Regions from separate parts of the Alteromonas sp. ABV2_168 genome, predicted to be linked through region 1. Evidence: predicted binding sites of a transcription regulator. Region 1 holds the regulator's gene; each other region holds the start of a gene.
The links. The regulator sigma-54, encoded in region 1, starts transcription at its own class of promoters, with help from an activator protein. The targets are predictions, from matches to a motif close to GTTGGCACGNNNNTNGNNT.

Region 1 (4,482 bases):
GGTTTTTAAAGACGATGTGAAGATTACCCAGGGTTCACTCATCATTGCCGCAGATGAAGTTGAAGCCATCGCCAGTGAAGGCGAAGGGAAAGAGGTTTTTATTGCCCGCGGAAAACCAGCCACTTATTCTCAAACGCTGGATGACGGCGCAAAAGTAAAAGCCAGCGCAAATGAAATTCGCTACGAAGTAGCCAAACAACTTATTTCCTTGCAAGGTGATGCGAAAATCCAGCAAGATACCAGCATGGTCCAGGGAGATAGCATCACCTATGACATGTCAAAAGAGCAACTTCTGGCAACCGGCGGTGAAAGTAACAGCAACGGCCGGGTAACCACGGTTTTCCGTCCTGACACAGTTAAAGAGCTGAAGGAAGAGAACAAGACTTCAGACAGCAACGAAAACGAGGGTAACTGAGTTACATGGCAACCCTGAGTGCGACTCACCTGGCAAAGTCGTATAAATCACGCCAGGTCGTCCGTGACGTTAGTTTATCGGTTTCTACCGGACAGATAGTAGGTCTGCTGGGTCCTAACGGTGCAGGTAAAACCACAACGTTTTACATGATTGTCGGTCTTGTGCCGCTGGACAAAGGCAAAATCCTCATTGATGAGCAGGAGCTGACGCACCAGCCAATGCACGAACGTGCCCGCCGGGGAATTGGCTATTTACCCCAGGAGGCATCCATTTTCCGCAAGCTGACCGTACATGAAAACATCATGGCGATATTACAGACGCGTAAAGACTTAAAAAGTCATCAACGTGAACAGGAAGCGGATGCACTACTTGATGAATTTAATATTAATCATATACGTAATAGTACAGGTATGAGTTTGTCGGGTGGCGAACGCCGCCGGGTTGAAATTGCCCGCGCACTGGCAGCCAATCCGCAATTTATTTTGCTCGATGAACCCTTCGCCGGAGTTGACCCGATTTCGGTTAATGATATAAAGAAGATCATTCAGCACTTACGGGACAGAGGTATCGGTATCCTCATCACCGACCACAATGTCAGGGAAACCCTTGATGTGTGTGAAGAGGCCTATATCGTCAGTCATGGAGAACTGATTGCTCAGGGCACCGCAGAACAGGTATTAAGTAATCAAAAAGTTCGTGATGTATACCTTGGTGAGCAATTCAGGCTATAGTTAAGATATCGGGATGAGCATTTAGCGGAGATTTCGCCACCGGCACTCACACCGCTACAACCGGATGTCCTTTTTAGAGTTTATATAAGACGTAGATGAAACCATCTTTACAGTTAAAATTTAGCCAACAACTAACAATGACGCCTCAGCTTCAGCAGGCGATCAAGCTATTGCAGTTGTCTACGCTGGACTTACAACAAGAAATTCAGGAAGCTCTCGATTCTAATCCTTTGCTGGAAGTCGACGACAGCTCCGACAACGATGTAATTGAGAAAAATAACATCGACAATGATGACAGCATGCAAGAGTCTGCAACAGCCTCATCTTCTGACAGCATGGATACCGGTGAAGCACTGGAAAAGAATGATTTACCGGATGAGCTGCCCATCGACAGTACCTGGGATGAGTACATTTCTGCGTCTTCTGCCCCCGCGCCCGGCCCTTCCGGGGGTGATGATGAACAAATCTTTCAGGGTGAAACCACCGAAAATATTCAGGACCATCTGCTGTGGCAAATGCGTCTGACACCTTTTTCTGACACAGACCGCGCCATCGCGCTGGCGATCATCGATTCCATTGATGAGTCCGGCTATCTAACGGTTACCGTTGACGACATTCTGCAAAGCGTAAACAGTGAAGATATGGAAGAGCCCGTAGAAGAAGATGAGGTTGAGTGCGTACTTAAACGTATTCAGCTATTTGATCCTCTCGGTTCCGGCTCCCGCACACCGCAGGAGTGCTTGTTAGTTCAGCTGGCGCAATTTGCACCGGAAACACCGTGGCTGGAAGAAGCCAAACTACTGCTCAGAGAGCATTCCGATCTGTTAGGCAGTAAAGATTACCGTACGTTAATGCGTAAAACCCGCCTGAAAGAAGATCAGTTACGGGAAGCGATGCGTTTGCTGCAAACGCTTAATCCCCGTCCGGGCAGTGCATTAATTACGAAAGAACCCGAATATGTCATTCCGGATGTATCGGTTGCGAAGAAAAATGGCCGTTGGGTTGTAGAATTAAACCCCGACAGCCTGCCTAAGCTCAGTGTTAATCAGCAGTATGCTGCAATGAGCCGTAAAGCAAGAAACAGCAGTGATTCACAATTTATCCGCTCTCACATGCAGGAAGCAAAATGGTTTATTAAGAGCCTTGAGAGCCGGAACGATACGCTGCTGAAAGTAGCAAATTGTATTGTTCAGCAACAGATGGGCTTTTTTGAGCATGGCCCTGAAATGATGAAACCAATGGTGCTGAATGATGTCGCAGAAATGGTAGATATGCACGAATCTACTATTTCCAGGGTAACAACGCAGAAGTACATGCACACGCCCCGTGGTATTTTCGAGTTGAAGTATTTCTTCTCCAGCCACGTTGCCACTGAATCAGGTGGTGAGTGTTCATCTACAGCGATTCGCGCCCTGATTAAAAAGCTGGTTGCCGCTGAAAAGCCAAGCAAGCCACTGAGTGACAGCAAGATTGCTTCGTTGTTGGCCGATCAAGGCATTATGGTTGCCCGGCGAACAATAGCAAAGTACCGGGAATCCTTGTCGATCCCGCCGTCTAACCAACGCAAAAGCCTTATCTAACTTAAGGCTGCTCAAAATAAGGAAGACGAAATATGCAAATCAACCTTTCTGGTCATCACATTGAGATCACTGATTCTTTGCGTAATTATGTCGATACTAAGTTCAGCAAACTGGAACGTCATTTTGACCACATATCAAATGTGCACGTTATTTTAAATGTTGAAAAGCTTAGCCAAAAAGCAGAAGCAACGGTTCATCTTAGCGGCGCGGAAGTCTTCGCCTCTTCCGAAAATCAGGACATGTATGCTGCCATTGACAGCATGGTCGATAAGCTCGACAGGCAGGTCCTGAAACACAAGGAAAAGCTTAAAAAGCACTAATTGAATTCATGGATATACAAGCCATAGTCAGCCTGGACCGCACCGAGTGTGCGGTCCAGTGCAATAGCAAAAAACGCATTCTCGAAATCATCAGCGGGATTGCAGCTAAAAATAACCCCGATGTTGATGAAGCCACCGTGTTAAGTAGCCTGCTGGCCCGTGAGCGAATGGGCAGCACAGGTATAGGTAACGGCATTGCCCTCCCCCACGGTCGCCTGGCCGGACTGGAAAATGTCATCGCCATCGTAGTTACCAGCACACCCGCCATCGATTTTGATGCTATCGACAACAAACCTGTGGATATTTTCTTTACTCTGCTTGTCCCTCAGGAACAAACCGAAGGACATTTACAAACTCTGGCCATGGTTGCCGGAAAACTCAGCGATAAAGAAACCATAAAAACTATCCGCAAAGCTCAGACAAGTGATGATATTATTCGCGCATTACAGTAACTTAGTGTAATACGCACCGACAACACGTGACTTCAGGAGAAACGGCGTGAAGTTAATCATCATCAGCGGACGTTCCGGTTCAGGAAAATCAGTAGCACTTCGTGCCCTTGAGGATCTGGGGTACTACTGCGTCGATAATATTCCGGTTAATCTGTTACCAGCCCTGACACACACTGTCGCCGATGAATACGAGCAGGTAGCTGTGAGTATTGATGTCAGAAACTTGCCTAAAGAGCCTTCTGAGCTGGTTGAAATTCTCGACTACCTGCCGGAGTCATGGACTGTCACCATCGTATATATTGACGCAAGTGACGATATGCTGGTGCGCCGGTTCAGCGAAACCCGGCGGTTACATCCGCTGGCCAAACTGAATAAGTCATTGTCAGATGCCATCCAGACAGAACGTGAACTGCTGGCGCCTGTAGCGGAAAGAGCGGATTTGAATATTGATACCGACTCTCTGAGCATCCACCAGCTGGCAGAATTAATCCGCGAGCGTATCCTCGGTAAGAAAAGCTCACGACTTGTTCTGGTATTTGAATCATTCGGCTTTAAACACGGTATTCCCAAAGATGCAGACTATGTGTTTGACGCCCGTTTTCTGCCAAACCCTCACTGGGAGCCGGATTTAAAACACCTGACAGGCCTGGATACACCGGTTCAGGTTTTCCTCAGTTCCCAGCCTATAGTGACCAAATTTATCTGGCAGATTCAGAACCTCATCACGACCTGGTTGCCACACCTTGAACGGAACAACCGCAGTTATGTGACAGTCGCTATCGGATGTACAGGCGGACAGCACCGTTCAGTTTATGTAGCGGAATCACTGGCGAAAAACTTCCGGGAATCTCATCCTGATGTCCAGATCCGCCACAGGGAGCAAAGTAAATAATGCGCATAGAGAAATCTCTGACTATTGTTAATAAACTGGGCCTGCATGCCAGAGCTGCAACGCAGTTGGTGCAACTGGCGAATCAGTTTGAT
Region 2 (4,482 bases), on a different contig from region 1:
ACATCGCCGTGCATCAAACGGGCACAGTCTGAAACAATGGACAGGCCCAAACCCGTGCCAATGACATTGTCGTTTCTTGGATCGTCACCCCGGGTAAACGGTTCAAAAAGTTTACCCACTTTTTCCGGCGGAATCTTTTTCCCCCGGTTAGCTACATCAAGTACTGCTACCTCCTCCTGTTGATAAATTCTGACGGAAATAGGTCTGCCTATTGCACCGTGTGCCACAGCATTCGATACCAGATTATCAAGTATACGACGATACAACTCCTCGTCGACACTAATGGTTTCTACTGTTACATCCACAGTAACCTCACGGTCCTGCAGTGCCAGGGCGTAATCTTCGATACAATCTCTGACCGGATCCTGCGGATTGATGTCCGTAAATTTGGGTTCAGCCTGCTGCAGAAGCAGGTTGTAATCCAGCAGCTTTTCTACCAGCGTATTCAGGCGCTGGGTACTGGAACTGAGCAAAGACAGTACTTCAACCTGCTGGGGATTCAGCTCACCGACAACATTCTCAGAAAGCAAACTACACCCTTCTTTAATGCTTGCCAGCGGCGTTTTAAGTTCGTGGGCGGCATGTCGCAAAAGCGCAGTGCGTATATGTTCAAGCTGCTGTAAACGTTCCGCCAGCCAATGAAGATCTCTTTCTACCCCAATTAATTCGTAGGGCGCCTTCGTAGACAATGGCGGCAGCTCACCACGCTGATGGGCGAGGATCTGAATGATTTGCTTGAGCTTGCGCACCGGATTCACAATCAACTGGCTGCCGAGCAAAATCAGCAACAATGACACACTGACCAGCAGCGCCGTCGACCATGCCTGCTTGGCCTGCATATCAGTCATGTCTTCCTGCTGCACAGCCAGACGGGTTTGAATAGCCTTGTCCACGTCTTTACGGATGGCTGTAACACCGTTACTTAATGAAGCGAGATACGCATTCAGTAAAAGCTGATCGTTAATAGTGCGGAAATTTCGTAATTGCTCAATTTGCTTTTTCAGCAGCCCGCAATTTTCACTCGCCGGAACGATACCGCAGAGCTTGCTTTGCGCGCTGGCAAACTGAGCAATTGCATTGTCAGTTAAATCAGCGACGGTGGCGTTCTGGATAATGGCGTACTGACGGAGGGTACGTTCCAGATCTATGGCAGCACCGTCCAGATTTTGCAGGTAACCCACGACCGTCACGACGAAACGTGTCTCTTTGGTGGTCATCCTGCTGACTTTGGCAAGATCGCTCTGGCTTTGCCAAAGCAGTGCTATAAGGGGAACCAGCGCAAGTAAAAAACTACCTAACGTAAGTTGTCTGAGGGAACCAACTCGCAAAATTCGATCACTAAATAAAGTCCGGTTTTTCAGGATCGCATACCCCTTTCAATGCCGCAATAGATGATGGCACCAAATACCCTGTGCCATCGTTAAAAAGATTATTTAGCAGATGCGCGCATGCTGAGTAGTTCTACTTCCTCGCTGGCTTTCAGCTCGTCAATGCTCAACTGACCATCTGCATTATCGTCAATGCGACTGAAAAGACGTAACAAACGGGTATCAGCAACAGCCTCTTTAAGGGAGATATAACCGTCCTGATCTTCATCCAGTTCAGACATCCATGCTTCACCGGCATTGGCCTCTGCAACAGCGATAGCCTGAACAGCAATAATGGTAAATAACAATAAAAATACTTTCTCAATTCGCTTCATAACAACCTCCTGTGCTCGCGGGTTGTGAGCGGATGTAAAGGACTGAGACCCGTCCGGTTATACAGAAGCTCACGTTAAACAGGAGATTGCACAAGTAGTGCCAAAACACCATTAACCAACAAAATCAGTAACTTGTGGTTTAACACTACGAATAAGAAGTTGCAGGTGTTGCAAATTATCTACACTGGCGGCGCAAATTTTTATCCCTGCGCCGCATCCGGAGCATTTAATAAATGCAGATAATTTTGGTCAATAGTCAGCAGTTTGGAGAGGGGTACAGGCTTGCTGAACAAGTACCCCTGAACATGATCACAGCCATGCTCAATCAGATACGCCCATTGACCGGGGTGTTCTATACCTTCGGCACATACGGTTAGTGCCAGTCGTTTAGCCAGATCAATGATGGTACCGGTTACCAGCCGTGAGCGCTCAGAGGTGTCCAGTTCTCGGATAAACTGACGATCAACCTTAAGCGTATCGATGGTGATTTGCGTGAGGTAACTTAACGATGAATAACCGGTACCAAAATCATCCAGAGAAATAGCACAACCGAGATTGCTGAGACGCTTGAAGAACTTATCAGCAAAAGCAAAGTTTTCCAGATAGGCGGATTCGGTGACTTCAAATTCGAAATACTCAGGATTCACCTGATAACGTTCAAATAACCCGTAGATATCGTCGAACAAGCCGGTGTGGCGTAAATCGTGGCCGGACAGATTGATTGCGACTTTAAATTTACGGGAGATCAGCATTTGCAGATCGGGCAGTTCCATACATACCCGTTCAATCATCCACTGGGTGATGGCCGATATTTTACCGCCCTGCTCTGCAATGGGAATAAACTCTGACGGCATCACCAGACCAAATTCAGGGTGCTGCCAGCGTATGAGCGCTTCAAGGCCGATAATTTCACCCTGCTGACTAATTTTGGGCTGATAGTAAACCAGAAATTCATCCTGCCGGATGGCACCGTCAATGCTGTTAGCAATAGACATTTTACGCTTGTACGATTCAACCATATCAATGGTGAATAATGTGTAAGTCCCGCGTCCTTTCGCTTTAGATCGGTACATGGCAAGGTCAGCATTACTCATTAACTGACTGAGCTCGTACTCCGCATCACTGGCTCTGGCAATCCCTACACTGACACCAACTGTCAACGCCAGACCTCTCAGCATGAAGGGGTCGGTGAATGCGCTGACCAGTTTATCTGCCAGGTTTTTCAGGCTTGCATCCGACACGTCCCTGTCAGGCACAATAATAAATTCATCACCGCCCAGCCGTGCAATTAAATCGCCTTCCCGCAACAGGTTCACGACACGGTCCGCCACTTCTATCAGGATCAGATCGCCGGTTTCATGTCCCAGCGAGTCATTAATCCCTTTGAATCCGTCGAGATCAAAGAAAACCAGTGCCAAATCATCTTTGGTGCGTCTTACACGGGCCAGCTCAAGCCTGAGGTTATCCACCACAAATTGCCGGTTAGGGAGTCCTGTGAGGCTGTCGTAATTCGCCAGCCGCATCATTGTTTGCTGCTGTTCCACCAGCGTATCGTTCTGTTCTTTATTGATGATCAGCTCGACTTCGATTGTATCGAGAAAACTGTTGATACTGGTGCCCAGCCTGGCGACCTCGTGATTGTGTTTATCAGAAAATCGCTTTGAGTAGTCTTTGTCTCTGGCGATATCACGGGTAAATTCGATCAGGGCCTGCAGGGGTCTGAGCAATCTGCGGCTTACCAGCAGCGCGACAATCACGGTGAGAAAGATGGTGCCGGCAAGCCAGGGAATGACAGAGAAAAATAATGTCTTCTGCGACTGCGCCAGCAGCCCGTTCATGTCGCTGACCATTACCACTTTGCCAGTCAGATAAGGCTCTTTACCGATATTGGCTACGGCATACATAAGTCCGTCAGCCATCTGAATGCCAGCAGGCAATGTAACAGCAAAGGAGTCACTGGCGAGGTTATTCTGTTTAACCGAAGAGGTGATGAGGTTTTTTCTTAAATCAAATACGAAAGCCGCAGTGACCTGACGGTGTGATAACTGCAGAGCAAGTTCCTTTCGTGCTACTTCGCCATCGATGTCACGGTTACCCTGTGCCGGCTCCAGGCGGGCCGCCACATTCTGCACGAGGGCTGACAACTGCTCCTGCTGCATGGAGGTAACACGGGCTTGCTGCGCGTTCAGCGACACGATGTAGACAACGATTACAGACGCCGCTACTGCTACAGATATCAGCAACGTCAACGGCAACTTCATGGACCGGAACAAACTAACCTGCCTGATTGTTTACACCAGTCGGACGACTCAGCTATGCAAACTGCTCAACCGGCAGACTGTTCCGTAACGGAAAGCTTTGTTTTAATAAACTGGCTGTGAGGTAAATGTAATAAGTCGGCTATACGTCTGATGGTATGCTCTTCAACAGGAGCAATATTTTTATCGGCATAGGCCACTTCCCATAAGCCCGTTAGAATAGCCTGCTTTTCATCAATATTACACTTTTGATTAATAACATGTGTGAACTGCACCATATCGACCGCTTCTTCTGCCGACGTCTGACCTTCGTTCATTAATGCGTTCAGCTCATCAGCATCCAGAGAAAACTGCCTTTCCAGCAAGGCGCGGTATGCCTCAAGTTCCCTGGGGTCTGCTTCGCGATCTGCGCGAATAATTTCACTCAGCAACACGGCGGTAGCCAGTTCTGTTGTATGGGTTTGCGTTTTATCTGACGGGGGATCCCTGAACAAATCAAGTACGGCTTTTAACATGTGATAT
Region 3 (4,482 bases), on a different contig from region 1:
GCCCGTACTGCACCTATTCTCTGTGCTGGTATCACCACTTTTTCTCCTCTGCGTACCTGGGGCGTTAAAGAAGGCAGCCGCGTAGGCGTAATTGGCCTGGGTGGTCTGGGTCATATGGCGGTTAAACTGGCCGTCGCCATGGGCGCAGAAGTGACCGTTCTCAGCCGTTCAAATTCTAAGGAAGAGCAGGCAAAAGCGCTGGGCGCGAGTGGAATTCTGGCTTCTACTGACAAGAGCGCAATGCAGGAAGCTGGTTCATCATTTGATTTAATCATCGACACGGTGCCGGTTAAACATGATGTAGATGTTTATATGCCACTTCTCGACATTGACGGTACGCTGGCTATTGTTGGTCAGGTTGGCCCCATGGAAGATTTTATGACCATGCCGTTAGTAATGGGCCGCCGCCGCGTAGCAGGCTCTCTGATTGGCGGTATCAGGGAAACTCAGGAAGTACTGGATTTCTGTGCTGAGCACAACATTCACCCTGAATGTGTGATGATTAAAGCTGATGAAGTGAATGATGCATTCGCAAGCCTGGCAAAAGGTGACGTAGCCCACCGTTACGTGATTGATATGTCGAGTCTGGAAGTGTAAAGCTTCGGACAGTCAAAAATAACAAAGCCCGCAAAATGCGGGCTTTTCTGTTTAGCTACGCTTTCTTCGGGTAAAGAAGCCAGCCATAGCCAGAGTAATCAATATCAGAGTGCCGGGTTCAGAAACACTTACCGGACCTGTCGCTCCATTTAACAAGTAGTTGATACTATTGGAGAGGAGAATATTACCATCAGATACATCATAGGTATCGAACAAGCCACTTAACAGTAATGAATTGCCACTATTTCCCTCAACAACTGCACAACCTGAACCCAATGTCCCCAGGCATTGAGATGATGAGGATGCTATCCAGCTACTGGAAAAAATACCCCAGCCCGGGTTTGCCAGCATAAGCGGTGAAGACAGACCCGCAAAAATGGGGTGTGAGTCAATCGCAATATTTGTCCCGTTTGTACCTGAACGACCTGAAGCTCCCAATAATGCAGATAAACCTGAATTATCAAGCCAGGTTGTACCTAATATAGAGCCCCCGTTACCTATATAAGTATCAAGACCTGAAATACTGCTAAAAATATCGTTATTCTGTTCGCCAAGGATTACCAGATCCCAGCTTTGTGAAGCAAGCTGGGTATTGAACTCTGTCACCGACGCTACAGTTGTCGTTTGACCATCCACACCGGATAAAGTTAGTGCGCCAGGTACAGACGATGTGGCAATAGTGTCATCTTCAAAATAAAGAACAGACGCTACTGATACTGATGTGTGTCCTAAAATCAAAGCAATTAATAATAGTGATTTTTGTATATTTAGTTTCATTTTCCACTTCCTGTATTTATCAAAACCTCACGTTTGCATAACAAGATTCGAGCCAAAAAAAATAACCCCAAAATTTCAGTTAGATAGAGCCTTGTTAATATTTAGTTGCAAAATAAACTGACAGTTAAAAATGCGATAATTGATAATTTAGAGACGAGAGCCCTAAATTTAAGAACAAAAAAGCCCTGCATTTGCAGGGCTATATAATTATTTGAGCACTGTTATTGAGACTAATGAAAGAACTTATTCCCACTCAATAGTAGCAGGCGGCTTACCGGAGATATCGTAAACCACGCGGGAAATGCCGTCGATTTCGTTGATGATACGGTTAGACACCTTACCTAAGAAATCGTATGGCAGATGCGCCCAGTGCGCAGTCATGAAGTCGATGGTTTCAACGGCACGCAGTGATACAACCCAGTCGTATTTACGGGCATCACCCATTACGCCAACAGAACGCACCGGCAGGAATACGGTAAATGCCTGACTGACTTTGTGGTAAAGGTCGGCGTTATGCAGCTCTTCAATGAAGATGGCATCGGCACGGCGCAGCAGGTCACAGTATTCTTTCTTGATTTCGCCCAGTACACGTACGCCCAGACCTGGGCCAGGGAACGGGTGGCGATACAGCATGTCGTATGGCAGGCCGAGTTCAAGACCAATTTTGCGTACTTCGTCTTTAAACAGTTCACGCAGCGGCTCAACCAGGCCCATCTTCATGTCTTCTGGCAAACCACCTACGTTGTGGTGCGATTTAATAACATGAGCTTTACCGGTAGCAGAACCGGCAGACTCGATAACGTCAGGGTAAATGGTGCCCTGCGCCAGCCATTTGGCGTTGCTCAGCTTGGATGCTTCCTCATCGAATACCGCTACGAACTCGTTACCGATAATCTTACGTTTTTTCTCTGGATCAGCTTCGCCACCAAGACGGGCCAGGAAGCGGTCTTCCGCATCCACTTTAATGATGTTCAGACCGAAGTGGTCGCCGAACATATCCATTACCTGCTGACCTTCGTTTAAGCGCAGCAGACCGTTGTCTACGAATACACAAGTCAGCTTGTCACCGATAGCACGGTGAATAAGCATAGCAACCACAGAAGAATCCACACCGCCTGACAGGCCGAGGATCACTTCATCATCACCCACTTTCTCTTTGATTCGGGCAATGGCGTCTTCGATAATCGCGCCCGGTGTCCACAGCTTCTCACAGCCACAGATATCCATGACGAACTGTTTCAGCAGACGCAGGCCCTGACGGGTGTGGGTGACTTCCGGGTGGAACTGTACGCCGTAGAAACGTTTTTCTTCGTTGTACATGGCCGCATGCGGACAAGATGGTGTCTGCGCGATGGTTTCGAAACCTTCCGGAATCGTCGCCACTTTATCGCCGTGGCTCATCCACACGTCCAGCAGTGCGTTGCCGTTTTCGCCGATGTGGTCTTCAATCTGTGCCAGCAGATCGGTGGCTTTTAATACTTCAACCTGCGCATAACCGAACTCACGCTTGTTAGAGCCCTGTACGCTACCTCCAAGCTGTTCCGCCATGGTCTGCATGCCGTAACATACACCCAGAACCGGCACGCCAGCTTCAAATACGTACTCAGGGGCACGGGGGGAATTCAGTTCGGTTACCGACTCCGGACCGCCGGACAGGATAATGCCGTCCGGGTTGAATCCGCGAATTTGCTCTTCGGTCACGTCCCAGGCCCACAGCTCACAGTAAACACCGATTTCACGTACGCGACGTGCAATCAGTTGCGTGTACTGGGAACCGAAGTCCAGAATAAGTATGCGCTGGCTATGAATATTGGTGGTCATGTTTTTACCCGTTAAATAAAACAGAAAGGCTGGTAGAAATACCAGCCTGACAAAATACTAGTTTAGCGGCGATTAGCCCAAACGGTAGTTTGGCGCTTCTTTGGTGATGCTTACATCATGTACGTGAGACTCGCCCATGCCCGCTGACGTTACGCGCACAAACTGTGCTTTGGTGTTCAGCGTAGGAATATCTTCACAGCCGGTTAAACCCATGGCTGAGCGCAGGCCGCCCATTTGCTGATGGATGATGGTCGCAATCGGGCCTTTATATGCAACGCGACCTTCGATACCTTCCGGTACCAGTTTCTCAGCGTTATCAGAAGCCTGGAAGTAACGGTCAGAAGAACCGTGACGCTGATTCATCGCGCCCAGCGAACCCATACCACGGTAAGACTTGTAGTAACGGCCCTGATACAGTTCAACTTCACCCGGCGCTTCTTCAGTACCGGCCAGCATGCTACCCACCATTACGCAGCTTGCACCTGCTGCCAATGCTTTAGCGATGTCACCGGAGAAACGGATACCGCCATCAGCGATTACCGGAATGCCGGTATCTTTCAGCGCTTCAACAGCATCAGAAATGGCAGTAATTTGTGGTACACCACAACCAGTTACGATACGGGTAGTACAGATAGAACCAGGGCCAATGCCCACTTTTACGCCATCAACACCGGCATCAGCCAGTGCTTTCGCACCCGCTGCTGTTGCCACGTTACCGGCAATGATTTGTAAGTCAGGATACGCACCACGAATACGGGCAACCTGGTCGATTACGCCTTGAGAATGACCGTGAGAGGTATCGATAAGCAGTACGTCGACGCCTGCCTCAACCAGACCAGCAATACGCTCATCAGTACCGGCACCTACGCCAACGGCTGCACCAACACGCAGACGACCCAGTGAGTCTTTACAGGCATTTGGCTTGCTTTCCGCTTTCTGGAAATCTTTAACGGTGATCAGACCGGTCAGTTTGAAAGCATCGTCAACCACCAGAATTTTTTCGATACGGTTCGCGTGCATCAGATCCAGTACTTCTTTAGAGTCTGCACCTTCTTTTACTGTTACCAGCTTATCTTTCGGTGTCATCACCTGGCTGACAGGTAAATCAAGACGGTTCTGGAAGCGCATGTCACGTCCGGTGACGATACCGATGAGGTTGTTATCTTTATCAGTCACAGGGAAACCGGAATAACCCAGTTTCTTGCTCATCGCGAGTACTTCGCCGATAGCCGTGGTCTGTTCTACGGTTACAGGGTCTGAAACCACGCCGCTTTCGTATTTTTTCAC

Region 2: the regulator sigma-54 is predicted to act here: its motif matches at 1,789-1,807, upstream of ACXAH4_RS15130 (EF-hand domain-containing protein).
Region 3: the regulator sigma-54 is predicted to act here: its motif matches at 1,413-1,431, upstream of ACXAH4_RS12240 (PEP-CTERM sorting domain-containing protein).

Annotation. Positions count from the first base shown of each region.
Region 1 is NZ_JBSWYQ010000003.1:368,597-373,078, reverse strand. It holds gene lptA (lipopolysaccharide transport periplasmic protein LptA) at 1-415, shown strand, start outside; gene lptB (LPS export ABC transporter ATP-binding protein) at 421-1,146, shown strand; gene ACXAH4_RS07200 (RNA polymerase factor sigma-54) at 1,242-2,726, shown strand; gene hpf (ribosome hibernation promoting factor) at 2,759-3,046, shown strand; gene ptsN (PTS IIA-like nitrogen regulatory protein PtsN) at 3,055-3,498, shown strand; gene rapZ (RNase adapter RapZ) at 3,545-4,390, shown strand; gene ACXAH4_RS07180 (HPr family phosphocarrier protein) at 4,390-4,482, shown strand, end outside.
Region 2 is NZ_JBSWYQ010000010.1:59,114-63,595, forward strand. It holds gene ACXAH4_RS15125 (sensor histidine kinase) at 1-1,331, opposite strand, end outside; gene ACXAH4_RS15130 (EF-hand domain-containing protein) at 1,430-1,702, opposite strand; gene ACXAH4_RS15135 (EAL domain-containing protein) at 1,903-3,975, opposite strand; gene ACXAH4_RS15140 (tellurite resistance TerB family protein) at 4,029-4,475, opposite strand.
Region 3 is NZ_JBSWYQ010000007.1:113,464-117,945, forward strand. It holds gene ACXAH4_RS12235 (NAD(P)-dependent alcohol dehydrogenase) at 1-597, shown strand, start outside; gene ACXAH4_RS12240 (PEP-CTERM sorting domain-containing protein) at 649-1,374, opposite strand; gene guaA (glutamine-hydrolyzing GMP synthase) at 1,618-3,195, opposite strand; gene guaB (IMP dehydrogenase) at 3,268-4,482, opposite strand, start outside.